Regions from separate parts of the Ancylobacter sp. FA202 genome, predicted to be linked through region 1. Evidence: predicted binding sites of a transcription regulator. Region 1 holds the regulator's gene; each other region holds the start of a gene.

Region 1 (3,460 bases):
CCGGCGCGGATAGGCGCAGCGGGCCGGAAAGCGTGCCGCGCCGCTCGGCCAGCGTCGCGGCGGCTACATCCAGGCCGCGAAGCGACTGCGAGGCCAGTTCGAGGAAGATCAGGCCGTCCTCCGTCAGCGTCAGTCGGCGCGTCGAGCGGTGCACCAGCTTGGCACCGAGCTGCCGTTCAAGCTGCGCCAGACGGTCGCTGACGACGGACTTCGCTAGGCGCAGCCGGCGGGCCGCCTCACTGATCGAGCCCGCCTCGGCAATGGCGACGAAAGCGGCGATGCCGTCGAGTTTCATCGTTCGGTTATTCCGGACATGGTTTCCGCTCACCGCAGGCTAATCCGAACGTGGCGTTATCGCCATACTTCTCCCCGACACGCCGCCGAGGGCGGCCGTATGATGAGGAGAATTGCGATGGGACGTCTTGAGGGCAAGGTCGCGCTGATCGCCGGCGCCAGTTCCGGCATCGGCCGGGCCGCTGCGGTGCTGTTCGCCCGTGAGGGCGCGAGGCTGGTGCTCGGGGCCCGCCGCCAAGGCGAGCTGGACGCGCTGGCGGCGGAGATTGCCGCCGAGGGCGGCGCAGCGGCTGTGCTCGCCGGCGATGTGCGCGAGGAGGAGTATGATCGGGCGCTCGCGGCATTGGCGGCGGAGCGGTTTGGCCGGCTCGACATCGCCGTGAACAATGCCGGCACGCTCGGCGAGAAGGGACCCAGCACCGAGATTTCGGCCAAGGGCTGGGAGGATACGCTGGCGGTGAACCTCACGGGCTCCTTCCTCGGCGCCAAGCACCAGATCGCGCAGATGCTGAAGACCGGCGCGGGCTCGGTGATCTTCACGTCGACCTTCGTCGGCTACACGGCAGCCTTTCCCGGCCTCGCCGCCTATGCCGCCTCGAAATCCGGACTGGTCGGCCTTACCCAGGCGCTCGCCGCCGAGTTCGGCCCGAAGGGCATCCGGGTGAACGCCATCCTGCCCGGCGCGGTGGAGACCGAGATGTACCGGGAAGCGAACGACACGCCGGAGGCACAGGCCTTCGTCACGGGGCTGCACGCCCTGAAACGCGTGGCCGCGCCGGAAGAACTGGCCCGCTCGGTGCTCTATCTCGCCTCCGACGACTCGTCCTTCGTGTCCGGCACCGCGCATCTCGTCGATGGCGGGCTGTCGATCAACCGGAGCTGAGCCGGCGTGGCAGATTCGCCTGCCCTCTAACCCCCAGCTAGAGAACACGTAACCGATCGGCTTGCGATGCAAGCTGATCGGCGCGCGCTCAATGTGCGCGGGCGAACATCTCGTTGAAGGAATAGCCGGAACCGCGCACGGTGCGGATCGGGTCGGGCTGGCGGGGGCGGTTGAGCGCCTTGCGCAGCCGGCCGACATGCACGTCGACCGTGCGCTCGTCGATATAGACGTCCTGCCCCCACACGCCGTCGAGCAGCTGCTCGCGCGAATAGACGCGGCCCGGCGACTGCATGAGGAATTCCAGCAGCCGGAACTCGGTGGGGCCGAGATGCAGCTCGCGGCCGGCGCGGTGCACGCGCTTGGTCTCGCGGTCGAGCTCGATGTCGCCGGCCCGCAGCAAGGTGGAGATGTGCTCGGGCTTGGCCCGGCGCAGCAGCGCCCGCACCCGGGCGACAAGCTCGGGCACCGAGAAGGGCTTCACCACATAGTCGTCCGCGCCGGTGGCGAGGCCGCGCACGCGCTCGGTCTCCTCGCCGCGGGCGGTGAGCATGAGGATGGGCATGCGCTCGGTTTCCGGCCGGGCCCGCAGGCGCCGGCACAGCTCGATGCCGGAAAGGCCCGGCAGCATCCAGTCGAGGATCAGAAGGTCCGGCACGCTTTCGCGCAGCCTTGTCTCCGCCTCGTCGCCCCGCCCGACATTATCGACCGAATAGCCTTCGGATTCGAGATTGTAGCGGAGCAGGAGGGTGAGGGGCTCCTCATCCTCCACGATCAGTATGTTGGTGGGCATGATCTTGATCCCGAGCGTTCGCGGGCCGTGGGGTGTCAGGCCGGGAACGCGACGCTGGTCAGGCTGCTGGTGTCCTGCTTGGGCCGCTCTTCGGTGAGGAGCTGGCCGGTCACAAGATAATGGATGGTTTCCGCGACATTGGTGGCATGGTCGCCGATACGCTCGATGTTCTTGGCGCAGAACAGCAGATGCGTGCACAGCGAGATGTTGCGCGGATCTTCCATCATATAGGTGAGCAGTTCGCGGAACAGCGAGGTGTAGAGCACGTCGACCTCGCCGTCGCGCTGCCAGACTTCCAGCGCCCGCACCTCGTCGCGGGTGGCATAGGCGTCCAGCACCACTTTCAACTGTTCGAGCACGATGTTGGACATGTGCTCGACGCCGCGCACCAGCTTCTGCGGGTGGAACTCGCCGGTGAGGGCGAGCACGCGCTTGGCGGTGTTCTTGGCGAGGTCGCCGATGCGCTCCAGATCATTGGCGATCCGCATGGCGGCGACGATCTCGCGCAGGTCGCCAGCCAGCGGCTGGCGGCGGGCGATGATGAGCACCGCCTTTTCCTCGATCTCCCGCTGCAGCAGATCGACCGGGCCGTCGAGCACGATCACCTTCTGGGCGAGCTCGCTGTCGCGCTTGACCAGCGCCTGGACGCTGTCGGCGACGAGACGCTCGGACTGGCCGCCCATCTCCACCACACTGCGGCCGAGTTCCTTTAGGTCGGTGTCGAACGACGAGACGATATGTTCGGTCATGGGGCAGGCCTCTCTCGTCGCGGGCTCAGCCGAAGCGGCCGGTGATATAGTCGCGGGTGCGGGCTTCACGCGGGTTGGTGAAGATCTCGTTCGAGGCGGCGACCTCGATCAGTTCGCCGAGATAGAAGAACGAGGTGATGTCGGCGCAGCGCGCCGCCTGCTGCATGTTGTGCGTCACGATGACGATGGTGAATTCCTGCTTCAGTTCGTCGATCAGGTCTTCGATCTTCGAGGTCGAGATCGGGTCGAGCGCCGAGGTGGGCTCGTCGAGCAGGATCACTTCCGGCCGCACCGCGATGGTGCGGGCGATGCACAGGCGCTGCTGCTGGCCGCCGGAGAGGCCGAGCGCCGAGGTGTGCAGCCGGTCCTTGGCTTCTTCCCAGATCGCCGCCTTGCGCAGGCACCACTCGACGCGCTCGTCCATCTGCGCCTTGGAAAGGCGCTCATGCAGGCGCACGCCGAAGGCGATGTTGTCATAGATCGACATCGGGAACGGGGTCGGCTTCTGGAACACCATGCCGATGCGCGAGCGCACGACGGTGGAATCCAGGTCCTTGCTCAGCAGGTCGGCGCCGTCGAACAGGATCTTCCCTTCCGCGCGCTGGCCCGGATAGAGCTGATACATGCGGTTGAAGATGCGCAGCAGCGTGGACTTGCCGCAGCCCGAGGGCCCGATCATCGCGGTGACGCGCTTTTCCGGGATCTCGAAATTGATGTTCTTCAGCGCGTGGTTGTCGCCGTAGA
Region 2 (3,460 bases), 1.1 Mb from region 1:
GGCCCATTCCACCGTGTCGGGGTCTGCCCGCTCGCCGGCGAGGAAAAGGGTGCGCAGGCTGGAGCGGTCATAATCGCCCATCAGCCGCCCTTCCGGGTCTTCCTTCTTGATGGCGCGCAGGGCGGTGGGGGCGGTGAACAGCACCGCCACCCGGTATTCTTCGATCACCCGCCAGAAGGCGCCGGCATCCGGCGTGCCCACGGGCTTGCCCTCGTAAAGGACGGTGGTGCAGCCGGCGAGCAGTGGGGCGTAGACGATGTAGGAATGGCCGACCACCCAGCCGATATCGGAGGCCGACCAGTAGACCTCACCCGGGCGCACATCATACAGGCCCTCCATCGACCAGCGCAGTGCCACCATGTAGCCGCCGCTGTCGCGCACCACGCCCTTGGGCTTTCCGGTCGTGCCCGAGGTGTAGAGGACGTAGAGCGGATCGGTGGCTTCCACCGGCACGCACGCCGCCCGCTGGCCGGCGGCGAGGGCGGCTTCGCGCCGTGTGGCCCAGTCATGATCGCGGCCGGGTGCGAGGTTCGCCTCCACCTGCGGGCGCTGGAAGATCAGGCAGGCATCGGGCTTGTGCTTCGCCATGGTTAAGGCGAGGTCGAGCAGCGGCTTATAGTGGACGACACGCGAGGGCTCGATGCCGCAGGAGGCGGAGAGCACGACCTTGGGCTGGGCGTCCTCGATGCGGCTGGCAAGCTCGGCAGCGGCGAAACCGCCGAACACCACCGAATGCACCGCACCGATGCGGGCGCAGGCCAGCATGGCGAACATGGCTTCGGGGATCATCGGCATGTAGATGACGACGCGGTCGCCCTTGCCGACGCCGAGCGCACGCAGCACGCCAGCGAGCACGCTCACCTCGTCTTTCAGCTCGGCATAGGTAATGCTGCGCTTGGCCCCGGCGACCGGGCTGTCATAGAAAATCGCCGGCTGCGCGCCGCGCCCGGCGGCAACATGCCGATCCACCGCATTGTGGCAGACATTGGTGGTCCAGCCGGGAAACCAGCGGCCATAAATGCCCTGCGAGGCATCAAAGGTGCGCTCGCCTTCCGACGTCCAGTCGATGGCGCCGGCGGCTTCGCGCCAGAAGCCTTCGGGGTCGTGAATGGAACGTGCGTGCATGTCGGGGTAGCGGCTGGCGGGACCGGGCATCGCGGGCGTCTCCCTGAGGAACGTTCTTGTCGGGTAGCGTTTTTATTGGCCCGAGATTTCGCCTTTCGCGACGGTCTGGCAAGACGCTGAAATGCTTACGCCCTTCGTCTGGTTTGTCCCGAACAAGACGTCTGGACGCACAAAAGCGAACCGCCGGCAAAATGCCGGCGGCCGGGTCTTGCATCCAATCAATGGAAGGTCGTGAATTCAGGCCGGCACAGCCATAACACGCCGATCCGATGGCATCGATCGGCTCGACGAACAGCCCTCAAACTCGGTGAGACAAAGGCTCGTCCGATCCGCATGTCTCAGCCTGATCGGCACTGGCTCTAGTGCAGCGTCGCGCCCTTGCAGCGGGCGATTTCGTCCTTGAGGATCAGCTTGCGCCGTTTGAGGTCGGCAATGCGGGTGTCGTCCGTCGCGGGGCGGGTAATCTCTTCCCGCAACTGCTTCTCGAGTGCCTGATGGCGACGTTCCAACTCGGCAACATGCGACTGCATGGTCATGGACAGTATCTCCTGTCTTCCGAAGCGAACGTCATCAGTCTGTCACGAGAGGCACGGGCTGTCGATGAAAGGATGTGCTGCACTGCAGCGTGGTAACGGGAGGGGCGGGCTGCCCCGCTGTTGCGGCCGGCGCGCAGGGCGGCGATACTCTTTTCGGACCCCGGCCGTTCCGGGGATGAGTCGGTTTTCGGGTCGGGCGTTTGACACAGATGACGGCGGATGAGGAACGCGAGCTCCTGGCTCACCTCGAGCGCTTGCGGCAGGAGCACCGTGATCTGGATGTCGCGATCCAGGCACTGCAGGATATGCCGGGCAGCGACCAGCTTCAGCTTGCCCGTTTCAAGAAGCGCAAGCTGCAGCTGCGCGACCGCATCGGCTATATCGAGGATCAGATCTGCCCCGACATCATCGCCTGAGCGGCGGGAAGTGCCGGGACGGGGCGCGCGCTGCCGACCCGGAGGGGGCGGCTTTTGCGGGGCGCTCCGACCCGCGATCCCGGCGCGAGGGCTACGCCATCGGCCGGGACCAGCGTCGATCGATCAGAACTGCGTGAGCAGCACGTCGGCGTTGGTCTTGTCTGCCTTGCTCGGCACGTCCTCGACATTGAGGATCAGCACCTCGCCATCGTCGACCAGCATCGAATAGCGCTTGGAGCGCACGCCGAGGCCGGCGCCGGAGGCATCGAAATCGAGGCCGACCGCCTTGGCGAACTCGGCATTGCCGTCCGACAGGAAGACGATCTTGCCATTGGCATTGGACGCCTTTTCCCAGGCTGCCATGACGAAGGGATCGTTCACCGCCGTCACCGCAATGGTGCTCACGCCCTTGGCGAGGATTTCCTCGGCGCGGGCGATGAAGCTCGGCAGGTGGTTCTTGTGGCAGGTGGGCGTGAAGGCGCCGGGAACGGCGAACAGCACGACCTTCTTGTTCTTGAAGAGCTCATCGGTGGATTTCGGCACCGGGCCGTCCTCCGTGGCCACGCGGAAAGTGACGCTGGGGAGCTGGTCGCCAACCTTGATCGTCATGGGTGTTTCCTTCTCTTACGGCGGAAAATGTGGGACCGGAACCCGCCGAGGTACCGTGCAGACCGGCGCCCGCCGCGACAGGCGGGTCCGATCGGACGGTACCATACCGATTTCCCGCGGGGCGGGAAGCGGGTTCAGCGGGCGGAAAGGGGGGCGTCCACCTCGACGGCGCGGTCGCCATCGACGAGGGTGAAGCGCAGACGGGCGGTGGTGACATCCGCGCCCTTGGGAACCCCATCGACCGGCAGCACGAAAACGGTTTGCCCGTCGGCACCGGTTTCGCGCGCCGGCAGCGGCAGCGCCCAGCCCTCGTCCGGCCCCTCGACGAACAGATCAGCCGTGGCGGCGTGGTCGACATGGGTCACGATTCGGAGGACGGCGCCGTCAGAGGCGTGATGCAGCTCGGCCGTGGCGATGCCCGGCTCGCCCGTGGCGCCGAGGCCTTCTGCGCCCAGGGCGGCGGGGCGCGGAACGCTCGCCAGCGCCTGTGCCAGGGCAGCGGAGGGTGCGCTGGTGTCGCCAGCCGACAGGGCCAGATCGAGCGCGGCATTGGCCGGCTGGCAGATTTTGCCGCAGACGGCGAAATCGAGGTTCAGCTTCAGTTCGACGGGCTGCGTGCGGTCCTTCGGCGTGATGCGCAGCGGCAGGAGCACATCGTGCTTGTAGCCGATGGAGAACGAGCCGCCATCATCGAACCGCGACGGTGCCGGCCAAAGCACCTCGACAGCCTCGACATTGCGCGAACCGCTCCAATCAAAATGCGGCGGCACCCCA
Region 3 (3,460 bases), 1.1 Mb from region 1:
ATGAGAGCAAACAGGCCAGCGACGCACCCGGCGCGCTATTTCGCCAGCAGGCTCTTCAGCTCGAAGCTCTCATCGGCGGCCTGCGCCGGCGTGATCGCCGGCGTGCCGGCGAGCAGCCGGCGGCCGAGCATGTGGTCGGCGGGGCGGTTGACGCTCTCAATGGCGGTGAGCACGCCGTCGCGGAAGCGGAACACCGAGAAGCGGCGCGAGGCGGGGTCGCCGCGCAGCACCGCGCTGTCGGTGGCGGCGGCGAGGCCGACCATCTGCAGCTTGAGGTCGGCCTGGTCGCTCCAGAACCACGGCACCGCGTCGAAGGGGGACACCCTGCCGGTGAGCCGATGGGCGAGGCTGCGGGCCTGGTCGGCGGCGTTCTGCACCGATTCCAGCCGGACATGGGTGGTGCCGTCTTTTGCGGCGAAGCGGCTGGGATAGGCCACCGCGTCGCCCAGCGCTGATATGGCGGGATCCATGGTGGCCAGATGCGCGTCGACGACGATGCCGTTCGCCACCTCCAGCCCGGCGGCGGCGGCCAGTTCGACATTCGGCACCACGCCGATGCCGACCAGCACGAAATCCGCCGGGTGCACCGTGCCATCACCGGTGGCGACGCCGGTGACGTGCCCGCCCTCGCCTTCCAGCCCGACCACGCCGGCGCCGAGCACGAGCTTCGTGCCCATGGCAGCGTGGGCGTGGGCGAAAAACGCCGACATCTCGGGCGAGACGGCGCGGGCCAGCACGCGGCCGGCGCCTTCCAGCACCGTCACTTCATGGCCGAGCGCGCGGGCGACGGCGGCGAATTCCAGCCCGATGAAGCCGGCGCCGATCACCACCACGCGGCGGGCGACAGCGAGCTTGCCCTTCAGCGCGTCGGCATCGGCCAGGGTGCGCAGATAGTACACGCCGGCGAGATCATGCCCCGGCACGGGCAGCGGCCGGTTGCGGGCGCCGGTGGCGAGGATGAGATGGGCATAGGGCAGCGCCGTGCCGTCTTCCAGCAGCAGGCGCTGGCCGGGCCGGTCGATGGCGGTGGCGCGGGCGTTGACCAGCTCGATGCGGTGGTCGGCGTAGAAGGCGCCGGCGCGCAGCTCGATCTGCTCGATGCCGGCCTCGCTTTTCATATAGGCCTTGGACAGCGGCGGGCGCTGATAGGGCAGGCCCGGCTCGTCGCCGACAAGCACCAGCCGGCCCGCATAGCCGCAATCGCGCAGCGAGGCGGCGGCCTGGAAACCGCCCTGCCCGGCGCCGAGGATAACGATGCCCGCCTCGCTCATGAAGCCTTCCCCTCCTGCGCGACCAGCCGGTCGCGTTCCGCATAGATCGCCTCGCTCAGCCTTGCCATGAACTCGCGGTCCGGCAGGCCGGGCGGAATGGGCGGCAGATAGGAGACGGTGATGGTGCCCGGCCGGATGGCAAAGCTGCGCGCCGGCCAGAACAGGCCGGCATTGTTGACGACAGGCACAACAGGCAGGTCCAGCGCCTTGTAGAGCAGCAGCACGCCGCGATGGAACTCGGCCCGCTCGTCGACCGCGCGTCGGGTGCCTTCGGGGAAGATCAGCAGGTTGCGCCCATGTTCGCTGGCCTCGCGGCCCTCGCGGAACATCTTCTTCACCGAGGAGGCGCCGCCGGCGCGGTCGATGGCGATCATCGGCGAGCGCTTGAGGAACCAGCCGAACACCGGGATGCGGTACAGCTCTTCCTTCAGCACGATGGCGACATCGGGGATGAGCACGGCGGCGGCGATGGTCTCGAAGGCGGATTGGTGGTTGCCGACATAGAGCGCCGGCTCGGGCGGGCGGTTTTCCTCGCCAATGGTGCGGTAGGAAAGCCCGACGAGGCGCAATATCGCCAGCACCCCGCCGGCCCAGAAGCGCGAAAAGCGGCGGGTGGCGTGCGGCCGGTCGAGCCACGCGAAATAGGGAATGGTCGCGGCGAGCAGCACCGTCCACAGGACGAGCAGCAGGAGGAAAACGGACGAGCGCAGGCGGGCCATGGGCGGGGGGTCTCTGACGGGACGCGCCGGGTCTAGCAGATCGGGCGGGCGGACGGGAGGGGTGCGGGGGAGTCCGTTCCCCGCACACGCCTTCCCCCATGCGCGACGCCCTCCCTTTACGCGCCGTCATCCCCGGGCTTGACCCGGGGATCCACGTCTTCCGCCCGAGCCAAAGGTAAGGCGTGGATGCCCGGGTCGGGCCCGGGCATGACGGTGTGAAGGCGGAGCCCCGGAAGGCGTGGGTGCCCGGGCCGGGCCGGGCATGACGGTGTGACGGCGAGGCCCCGGAAGGCGTGGATGCCCGGGCCACGCCCGGGCATGACGGTGTGAGAGCGGGGCACCGGAAGGCGTGGATGCCCGGGCCGGGCCCGGGCATGACGGTGTGAAGGCGGAGCCGGGGGGATGCCGGCGGCGGTTTCCCCTGGGTCCCGGCGCGGCGCTTCGGCTACGCCTCCGCTGGGCCGGGACACGGGGTGCGCACATCGCCGCAGCGCTCCCGCACGGGGCCGTGACGCGGGGGCGCGACAGGTTCACCCATTGCCGGCCGGCGGTGGGGCGGGTTCCAGCAGGGCGAAGGCGTTGACGTCGAACATGCCGAAATCGGTGATCTTCAGATGCGGAATGACCGGCAGCGGCAAAAACGCCACCTGCAGGAACGGTTCGGCCAGCACCACGCCCAGCGCCTTCGCCGCCGCGCGCAGCGGGATCAGCGCGTCGTGCACCTCCTCGAACGAGGTGTCCGCCATCAGCCCGGCGACGGGCAAAGCGAGCTCGGCCGTCACCTCCCCGCCATCGGCCACCGCGAAGCCGCCGCGCATTTCGATGAGCCGGTTCACCGCCAGCGCCATGTCGGCCTCGTCGACGCCGACCACGGTGATGTTGTGGCTGTCATGGCCGACCGAGGAGGCGATGGCGCCGCGCTTCATGCCGAAGCCATGCACGAAGCCGCGGCCGATATTGCCGTTGCGCCCGTGCCGCTCGACCACGCAGACCTTCACCGCGTCCTTCTCAAGGTCCACCCGCTTCTCGCCATCGAAGACGGCCAGGTCGAGCCGCACATCCTCGGTGATGATGCGGCCCGGTACCACGCCGATAACGCGGGTGGCGCTCTCCGTGGCCGGGATGCGGAAATCCGCCGCCGCGACCTTCCGCGCCTTCACCGAATCCATGCCGACCGGGGCGACATGCCCGCGCGCGGCGAACAGTTCCGGCGTCACCAGCCGGCCGGCGGAGATGACCTGGCGGACCGAGCAGGCTTCCAGATTATCCACCAGCACGATGTCCGCCCGCCTTCCGGGGGCGATGAGGCCGCGATCGGTGAGGCCGAAGGCATTGGCCGCCGACCAGCTCGCCACCCGGTAGACATGGTGCAGCGGCGCGCCATGGCGGATGGCCTCGGCGATCATGTAGTCGAGATGGCCTTCCTCGGCGATGTCCAGCGGGTTGCGGTCATCGGTGCAGAAGGCCAGG
Region 4 (3,460 bases), 950 kb from region 1:
CCAGCTTCTCCGACAGATGCACCTCGCCCGGCAGCTGGCCGCCCGGCGTGAGCCAGCCGCTGTCGATCAGCGAGAGGATATAGTCGTAGATCTGCTGCCAGATCGGCGCGTCGCGGCGCGGGCGGAAGACCAGCCCGTCAAAACCCGATATGCCGTTCGCCGGCCCCGGCTGCGCCTTCACGCTCCTGTTCACGCCCTCACTCCGCTGCCTGCGCCAGGCCCGCGGACGGCCGACGCTCCAGAGCCCGGCGAGCATAGACGATTCGTCCCGCCACCAGCGTCGCCACCACTTCCGGATGCGCCATGTCGGTGGCATCGACAAGAAGGAGATCGGCCCGCCGGCCGGCCTCCAGGCTGCCGCGATCCTTGAGCCGGGCGACGCGGGCGGGATTGGCGGAGACCAGCGGCCAGTGCCGCGCCAGCGCCTCGTGGTCGCCCGCCGCCAGGGTGAAGGCGGCATAGAGCGGCGAGGGGTAGTGGTAATCGCTGGTCAGCACCGTGCAGCGCCCGGCGGCGATGGCTTCAGTCGCGCTTAGCGCGCCATTATGGCTGCCGCCACGCACCACGTTTGGCGCACCGAGGATTACGTCCTCTCCGGCGTCGCGGGCGGCCTGCGCTGTCTCCTGGTTCATCGGGAATTCGGAGGCCACCGCGCCCAGCGCCCGAAACCGCGCGCGCTCGGCCGGCGAATCCTCGTCATGGGCGAGCAGCACATTGCCGTTCGCCCGCGCACTCGCCGCCAGGCTCTCAATGGCAGCGGGCACCGCGTCCCGCGCGCCCCACACCCGGTCGAGCAGCGTCATGTAGTCCTCGCGGCTGAGACCGGAACGTTCCGCCATCTGGCCGATCTTGCGGGCGATGGTGCCCTTGAGCACGGAGCCTGTCGTGTGGTCGTTGAAGGCGAGGATCGGCGCGGGGGTGAGCGCCAGCCATTCCCGCACCTCCTCCAGCGCCTCCAGCGCGAAGGTTTCCCAGCGCAGATGCAGCCGGGTGTCGCAGGCCAGCCCCTCGCGCAACGCGAGCAGCGTGGCGACGAAGCTGCGCGCGGCTTCCACCGAGCGCAGGCCCGGCTCCCAGGAGATGGTAACGCCGTGAAAAGCGGTGGTGACGCCGTTCGCCACCAGCTGGCGGTCGGTGTCGCGCAAAGCGAGCGTCATGTCGAAGCGCACGCCCGGGCGGGGCATGATGTGACGCTCGAAGGCGTCGCCGTGAATGTCGACGATGCCCGGCAGCACCAGCAGGCCGCGCGCGTCGATCACCCGCTCGGGAGCGGGGTCGGGAGCGGGGTCGGGAGCGGCGTCGTGCGCCTCCCCGGCGATGCGCCCACCACTCACCACCACCGGCCGGTCGCTCCACTGGCCGCTCCGGAGCGCCCGCCCATTCTCGATCCGCACACTCATCATCCGCCTCGGCACCCCTAAGCCACTGTCATGGACACGTCATACGCTGTCTATACAGATAACCGTAGTCCACAGTTCCTGTCTATACAGCAAGGGGCACAAAATGTTTCGCAAGCTTGTTTCCGCCCTCGCCATTACCCTGGCGACGGCCTTCGCGGCGACGGCCGAACCGGTTCGTTTCGCTGTCACCGACATTGAAGGCCTGGAGGCGCTGCAGCAGGAGTTCGGCGGCTTCCAGAAGGAGCTTTCCAAGCTCACCGGCCTCGATATCGAGCTGATCCCGGTCAGCTCCCGCACCGCCGCCGTCGAGGCGATGAATTCCGGCCATGTCGAGCTCGTGCTCACCGGCCCGGCCGAATATGTGGTCATGAAGGAGCTTAGCGACCCGCGCATCGTCGTCGCCTGGCAGCGCCCGGACTATTTCGCGCAGATCGCCGTGCTGGCCAACGGCCCGATCCGCACCATCGACGACCTAAAGGGCAAGAAGGTCTCCTTCGGCTCGGTCGGTTCGACCTCGCAGCATCTCGGCCCGGCGCAGGTGCTGGCCGATTTCGGCATCATGTATGGCAAGGATTATGACGGCGTCATCATCTCCCGCAACGTGGCGGCGGAAGCGCTGATCCGTGGCGACATCGCCGCCATCGGCCTGAACTATGGCCACCTCAACTCGATCCGCAAGGCGTTCCCCAACGCCGCCTTCGCCGTCGTCGCCCGTGGCCGCGACCTGCCCAACGACATCCTCGTCGCCCGCAAGGACATTCCCGAAGAGGTGTTCGTGAAGGTGCGCGAGGCCTTCCTCAAGCACGGCAACGAGCTGATGAACGCCGTGCTCAAGGGCGAGGACAATCAGAAGTTCAAGGGCGGCATCTTCATCACCGACGTGAAGGACAGCGACTACGACTATGTCCGCTCGATGTACCGCACCATTGGCATCGAGAATTTCGGTTCCTTCATCAACTGAACCCCTCACCCCAGCGCCGGACGGGCCTCGCTCCCGTCCGGCGCTTCTTTTCGTTCGTGATGGAGGCCGCCATGGAGCGCGTTCCGACCGAGCACGTTCCCGTGCCGCCCCTCGCCGGTCTGCGCCCGGCCAACACCGGCAATCCCGAGATCGGCCCGCTGGTGAAGTCGGTAGCGCCGGTCCTCGCCCCGCAGATCATCGGCGCGCGCGGCCTCGCCAAGACCTATCCCAACGGCCAGGCGGTGTTCGCCGGGGTCGATCTCGACATCCGCGCCGACCAGCGCGTGGCACTGATCGGCTCCAATGGCGCTGGCAAGTCGACCCTGCTCAAATGCCTGATCGGCCTTCTGCCCTCGACCCATGGCGAGATCACCACGCTGGGGGAGCGCTTCATGGCCGCCCCCAGCGCCGCGCAGCTGACCCGGCTGCGCCGGCAGATCGGCTTCGTGTTCCAGAATCATGGTCTGGTCGGGCGGCAATCTGTGCTGACCAATGTCATCCAGGGCAAGCTCGGCCTGCCCGGCAGCTGGCGAGCCTTCCACCACGCCCTCGCCCGGCAGGAATGGCGCGAGGAGGCGATGGCGGTGCTGGCCGAGGTGCGCCTCGCCGACAAGGCGAGCGCCCGCGCCGACCAGCTTTCCGGCGGGCAGGCCCAGCGCGTCGCCATCGCCCGCGCGCTGATCCGCCGCCCGCGCCTGCTGATCGCCGACGAGCCGGCCGCCAGCCTCGACCCGGCGGTGGGGCGCGACATCATGCGGATCTTCTCCGAGCTCGCCCGCGATCACGGCATCACCCTCGTCTACACCACCCACGACATGCAGCACGCGCTCGACTATTCCGACCGCATCGTCGCACTCAAAGACGGCAAGGTGCATTTCGACCGGCCCACTATGCGGGTTTCCCTGCGCGATATGGATGGCGTCTTCCATGGTTAGCACCCCCTCGGCCACCCTGCCCCGCACGCTTCCCCCCTCGCGCCTGCCCGCGATCTCGCCGCTGTCCTTCACCATTCTGGTGGTGGTCGGGGCGCTGTTCCTCGTCTCGATGGGCCAGGTCGCTCCCTCGCCGGAAAAGCTCGCCAACGGCCTGCCGCGCATGG

What was found. The regulator PhoB, encoded in region 1, activates phosphate uptake and scavenging genes when phosphate is short. The targets are predictions, from matches to a motif close to TGTCATNNANCTGTCAT.
Region 2: A3M1_RS25750 (YdcH family protein) is a predicted target of PhoB. The motif match lies at 1,691-1,707, and genes of this name have one in related genera.
Region 3: A3M1_RS0114330 (1-acyl-sn-glycerol-3-phosphate acyltransferase) is a predicted target of PhoB. The motif match lies at 2,253-2,269, and genes of this name have one in related genera.
Region 4: A3M1_RS0105105 (alpha-D-ribose 1-methylphosphonate 5-triphosphate diphosphatase) is a predicted target of PhoB. The motif match lies at 1,427-1,443, and genes of this name have one in related genera.

The regions. Positions count from the first base shown of each region.
Region 1 is NZ_KB904818.1:2,085,164-2,088,623, reverse strand. It holds gene A3M1_RS0109520 (LysR family transcriptional regulator) at 1-295, opposite strand, end outside; gene A3M1_RS0109515 (SDR family oxidoreductase) at 413-1,177, shown strand; gene phoB (phosphate regulon transcriptional regulator PhoB) at 1,266-1,967, opposite strand; gene phoU (phosphate signaling complex protein PhoU) at 2,003-2,716, opposite strand; gene pstB (phosphate ABC transporter ATP-binding protein PstB) at 2,742-3,460, opposite strand, start outside.
Region 2 is NZ_KB904818.1:955,672-959,131, reverse strand. It holds gene A3M1_RS0104310 (propionyl-CoA synthetase) at 1-1,155, opposite strand, end outside; gene A3M1_RS25750 (YdcH family protein) at 1,485-1,661, opposite strand; gene A3M1_RS0104300 (YdcH family protein) at 1,871-2,077, shown strand; gene A3M1_RS0104295 (peroxiredoxin) at 2,201-2,686, opposite strand; gene A3M1_RS0104290 (protein-disulfide reductase DsbD domain-containing protein) at 2,821-3,460, opposite strand, start outside.
Region 3 is NZ_KB904818.1:3,155,795-3,159,254, reverse strand. It holds gene A3M1_RS0114335 (NAD(P)/FAD-dependent oxidoreductase) at 36-1,271, opposite strand; gene A3M1_RS0114330 (1-acyl-sn-glycerol-3-phosphate acyltransferase) at 1,268-1,990, opposite strand; gene ade (adenine deaminase) at 2,521-3,460, opposite strand, start outside.
Region 4 is NZ_KB904818.1:1,130,857-1,134,316, forward strand. It holds gene phnF (phosphonate metabolism transcriptional regulator PhnF) at 1-193, opposite strand, end outside; gene A3M1_RS0105105 (alpha-D-ribose 1-methylphosphonate 5-triphosphate diphosphatase) at 198-1,400, opposite strand; gene A3M1_RS0105110 (PhnD/SsuA/transferrin family substrate-binding protein) at 1,504-2,361, shown strand; gene A3M1_RS0105115 (phosphonate ABC transporter ATP-binding protein) at 2,433-3,296, shown strand; gene phnE (phosphonate ABC transporter, permease protein PhnE) at 3,289-3,460, shown strand, end outside.